One region of the Streptomyces sp. NBC_01618 genome, then DNA from elsewhere that is predicted to be linked to it. Evidence: riboswitches for the same ligand, from Rfam matches in the RefSeq annotation. Region 1 holds a riboswitch; the other holds the start of a gene.
The links. Region 1 has a riboswitch for S-adenosylmethionine ahead of thrC (threonine synthase). Riboswitches for the same ligand answer to the same signal wherever they lie in the genome.
Positions count from the first base shown of each region.

Region 2: another riboswitch for S-adenosylmethionine. It lies ahead of OH735_RS09600 (aminotransferase class V-fold PLP-dependent enzyme); the one in region 1 lies ahead of thrC (threonine synthase).

Region 1 is NZ_CP109297.1:4,457,476-4,459,863, reverse strand. Features, by position in the region: gene thrC (threonine synthase) at 1-820, opposite strand, end outside; SAM riboswitch class I at 838-964, opposite strand; gene OH735_RS20760 (glucosyl-3-phosphoglycerate synthase) at 1,118-2,062, shown strand; gene OH735_RS20755 (trehalose-6-phosphate synthase) at 2,125-2,388, shown strand, end outside.
Region 2 is NZ_CP109297.1:2,029,225-2,031,612, forward strand. Features, by position in the region: gene OH735_RS09600 (aminotransferase class V-fold PLP-dependent enzyme) at 1-1,066, opposite strand, end outside; SAM riboswitch class IV at 1,242-1,359, opposite strand; gene trpD (anthranilate phosphoribosyltransferase) at 1,443-2,388, opposite strand, start outside.

The DNA.
Region 1 (2,388 bases):
CCTGGAGACCCTTGTCGATCTTCGTGAGCTGTGAGCCGGACGCGACCGGGATGACGATCTGGTCGGGCAGCTGCCAGCCGAGCTGCTCGCAGATCTCGTACGCCAGGGTCTTGGAGCCCTCGCCGTAGTAGGGGCGCAGGTTGACGTTGACGAAGCCCCAGCCCTCGCCGAGCGGGTCGCCGATGAGCTCGGAGCAGAAGCGGTTGACGTCGTCGTAGTTGCCCTCGATGCCGACCAGCTCACCGCCGTACACCGCGGCCATGACGACCTTGCCCTGCTCCAGGTCGTGCGGGATGAACACGCAGGAGCGGAAGCCGGCGCGGGCGGCGGCGGCGCCCACCGCACCGGCGAGGTTGCCGGTGGAGGAGCAGGAGAGGGTGGTGAAACCGAAGGCGCGGGCGGCCTCGACGGCGATGGCGACGACGCGGTCCTTGAAGGAGTGCGTCGGGTTACCGGAGTCGTCCTTGACGTACAGAGCGCCGGTGACGCCCAGCTCACGGGCGAGGTTGTCGGCCTTGACCAGCTTGGTGAAGCCGGGGTTGATGTTGGGCTTGTCCGCGACATTCGCGGGGACCGGCAGCAGCGGCGCGTAACGCCAGATGTTGTCGGGTCCGGCCTCGATGCGCTTCTTCAGCTCGTCGGGGGAGCCGCTCGGCAGGTCGTACGCCACTTCGAGCGGCCCGAAACAGGACGCGCAGGCGAAAATGGGACCGAGTTCGAAACGCTCGCCGCACTCGCGGCAGGAAAGCGCCGCGGCGGGCCCCAGGTCGACAACCTCGGCGGAAGAGTCGGTGCTTACTGCAACAGTCTGCGCAGCCATGGAGGCGAGGCCCTTTCTCCTCATCTTCCTCGCGGCGCATTTCGCCGCGAGACGGAATTGGCACCTTCCCCACCTGACCTAGCGGTCGGCAGGAGGGTTGCCGGGACTTCGACGGGCCGTTCCCTCAGTCCCTCTGGATGAGCGCTATGGCGCTGGATCTTCGATCCAGGCGTTTATTGGCGGACCGACCCCGACATGCGACGGCCGTCCGCGTTGTTCAAGACTGTAACCGAAGCACCGGACGGTTGAGATAGTCGTCCGAACCGCGAGATGGATCACATACAGGGAGTATCGACCGTGCTGGAAGAGGTCGAAAGCTGGCTGGCCAGGCGTTCCTGGTCGGTGGCCGACCGCCCGCTGGACCGGCTCCTCGCCGCCAAGGAACCGGGCCGCGGAAGCGTGAGTGTCGTGCTGCCCGCGCTGAACGAGGAGGCGACGGTCGCTGCGATAGTCGCGACGATCCGGCGCGAGCTGATGGAGAAGGTCCAGCTGGTCGACGAACTCGTGGTGATCGATTCCGGTTCCACGGACGCCACCGCGAAGGTGGCCTGGGAGGCCGGTGCGCGGGTGGTGCACCGGGACGACATACTGCCCCGGATACCCGCCGTGCCCGGCAAGGGCGAGGTGCTGTGGCGGTCGCTCCTGGTGACCGGCGGGGACATCGTCTGCTTCGTCGACGCCGACCTGTTGGAGTTCTCGGCCGACTTCGTCTCCGGCATCGTCGGCCCGCTGCTGACCGATCCGGACGTCCGGTTCGTCAAGGCGATGTACGACCGCCCGCTCGGTGACACAGCAGGTCAGGGCGGTCGCGTGACCGAGCTGGTGGCCCGTCCGCTGCTCAATCTGCACTGGCCGCAGTTGGCCGGTTTCGTTCAGCCGCTGGGCGGCGAGTACGCCGTACGCCGATCCCTCCTCGAACAACTGCCCTTCCCCGTCGGGTACGGAGTGGAGCTGGGCCTCCTGGTCGACGCACTGCACACCGTGGGTCTGGACGCGCTGGCCCAGGTCGACGTGGGGGTGCGCAAGCACCGCCACCAGGACGGGCAGGCGCTCGGCCGGATGGCGGCGGCGATCTACCGGACCGCGCAACTCCGGCTGTCCCGCGGGCACCTGGTGCGGCCCGCGCTCACCCAGTTCGAGCGCGGCGAGGACGGTTTCGTACCGCGCACCCATGCGGTGGACACCGAGGAGCGGCCGCCGATGCGGGAGATCGAGGAGTACGTTTCACGCCGCGCGGCCTGACGCGGCCCGACTTCGCACGTTTGCACGTTTGGACGGTTCGTGATCCGGCTAGATTCCGCAACATGGTCTCCGAGCACGAAGCCCAGTCCGCAGCGCAGTCCACTGCCCGGTCCGCAGCCCGGTCCACGGCCCGGGTCCTCGTCGCGTCCAACCGCGGCCCGGTGTCGTACACCCTGGAGGCGGACGGATCACTCGACGCGAAGCGAGGCGGCGGCGGGCTCGTCTCCGGGCTGAGCGCCGTCAAGGACAAGCTGTGGGTGTGCGCCGCGCTCGGTGACGGGGACCGGGAGGCGGTCCGGCGCGGGGTCGGTGAGCCCGGCGTACGG
Region 2 (2,388 bases), 2.4 Mb from region 1:
AGCTGTTCCAGCCCTCCACCACGAAGGAGATGACGCCGACCCTCGGGGCGTCGTCGCCGAACAGCGAGAGCACCTTGACCTCGGGGACCTCGGCGAGACCGGTCCGGACGGCGGTGACGAGGTACTGCTCGCGGGCGACCAGGTCGTCGAAGCCGGCCTCGGTGAGCGCCTTGCAGGCGGATGCGATGGAGTACACGCCGATGACGTTGGGGGAACCGGCCTCGTGGCGGGCCGCGGTGGTGTGCCACTCGACGTCCACACCGCCGTCGCCGCGCCGGGCGACCCTGCGCGAGGCGCCGCCGCCGGCCAGGTACGGCTCGGCGTCCCTCAGCCAGTCGGCCCGGCCCGCGAGCACGCCCGAGCCGAACGGCGCGTACAGCTTGTGCCCGGAGAAGGCGACCCAGTCGACGTCCAGGTCCGTGATGTCGACAGGGTGGTGCGGGGCGAGCTGCGCGGCGTCCAGCACGATCCGGGCACCGTGCGCGTGCGCGGCGGCCGCCAGCTCTTTGACCGGCCACAGCTCACCGGTGACGTTGGAGGCGCCGGTGACACAGACCAGCGCGGGGCCGTAGGGGTCTCGGTCGGCGAGCGCCCGCTCCAGCGTCTCGACGGCCTGGGCCGGGGTGCGCGGGGCGTTCAGACAGGTCACCCGGGCGTCACGCCAGGGGAGCAGCGAGGCGTGGTGCTCGGTCTCGTACACGAAAACCTGACAGTCGGCGGGGATGACGGCGGCCAGCAGGTTGAGGGAGTCGGTGGTCGACCGGGTGAAGATCACCTGGTCCTCGGGGCGGCACCCGAGGAACTCCGCGACCGTCGCGCGGCTGTTCTCGAAGAGGTCCGTGGAGAGCTGCGAGAGGTATCCGGCACCGCGGTGGACGCTGCCGTAGTACGGGGCGTACGCGGCGACGTCGTCCCAGACGCGCTGCAGGGCCGGGGCACTGGCGGCGTAGTCGAGAGCGGCGTACGTGACCTCACCACCCGTGACGAGCGGAACCATTACATCCTTACCCAGAACCGGCAAGGGGGTACAAAGCGACTGGTCGGCGGCAGCGGTGAAGACAGACATGGCGAACTCCCGTAACAGGCAGGCGAATCGCGTGCGCCGGCGGATACGCGGCAGCGCAGCGGAAAGAGAAAAAAGGGGTGCGGAGGAGGGCCGAGAAGCCCTATCGCATTCGCTTGCTCACAAGAGGCTCCCTAGGGACCAGGACCCCGGGGGTTGGCATTCACAGATGCCGAGGGGCCCGCGCTTGCCGCAGACCTCGCTGCCTACGGCCTGGTCTTCACCCGGGGCACCCCGCCACGGACGGAGGGTTGCCGGACAGCGGGCCGGGGCCGTAGTCGCTGTCACTCATGACCTGCGCAGCATCTTGCCATACGTGCGCCGACGCGCAAGGCGCGGTCCAGAATCCGGACCGCGCCCCGCGTCACCTTCCGTGCGTTCAGGCGTTGCTGACCGCCACCCAGCGCTCCAGCGCCTGCCGGGCCGCACCCGAGTCGATGGACTCGGCGGCCTTCTCGATCCCGGCGGCGATCTGCTCTTCGAGCGTGCCGTCCGTCGGGTCCAGGGCCACCAGCGCCGCCGCGGAGTTGAGCAGCACGGCCTCCCGCGCCGGCCCGTGCTCGCCGGCCAGCACCCGGCGGGCCACGTCTGCGTTGTACGAGGGGTCGCCGCCGCGGAGCGCCTGTGGCGGCACCAGTTCCAGGCCGACGTCGCGCGGGTCGAACGCCTCCTCGCGCACCGATCCGTCCCGGACCACCCAGACGCGCGACGTCGCGGTCGTCGTCAGCTCGTCCAGGCCGTCGTCGCCGCGGAAGACCAGCGCCGAATTGCCGCGCTCGGCGAGGACACCGGCGACGATGGGCGCCATCCGCAGGTCGGCGACGCCGATGGCCTGCGAGCGCACCTTCGCCGGGTTGGTGAGCGGCCCCAGGATGTTGAACGTCGTCGGGGCACCGAGTTCCTTGCGGGCCCTGGCCACGTACCGCAGAGCGGGGTGGAACTTCACCGCGAAGCAGAGGGTGATGCCCGCTTCCTCGGCGACCTCGACGACCCGCTGCGCGCTGAGCTCCAGGTTGACGCCGAGCTTCTCCAGCACGTCGGAGGAACCACTCGCCGACGAGGAGGCGCGGTTGCCGTGCTTGACGACCTTGGCGCCGGTGCCCGCGATGACGATCGCCGACATCGTGGAGATGTTGACCGTCTTGGCGAGGTCGCCGCCGGTGCCGACGATGTCGACCGTACGACCGGGTACGTGGATGGTGTGGGCGTGCTCGTACATCGCGCGCACCAGGCCGGACACCTCGTCGACCGTCTCGCCCTTGGCGCGCAGGGCCACCGCGAAACCGGCGATCTGCACGTCGCTCGCCTCACCGCTCATGATGCGG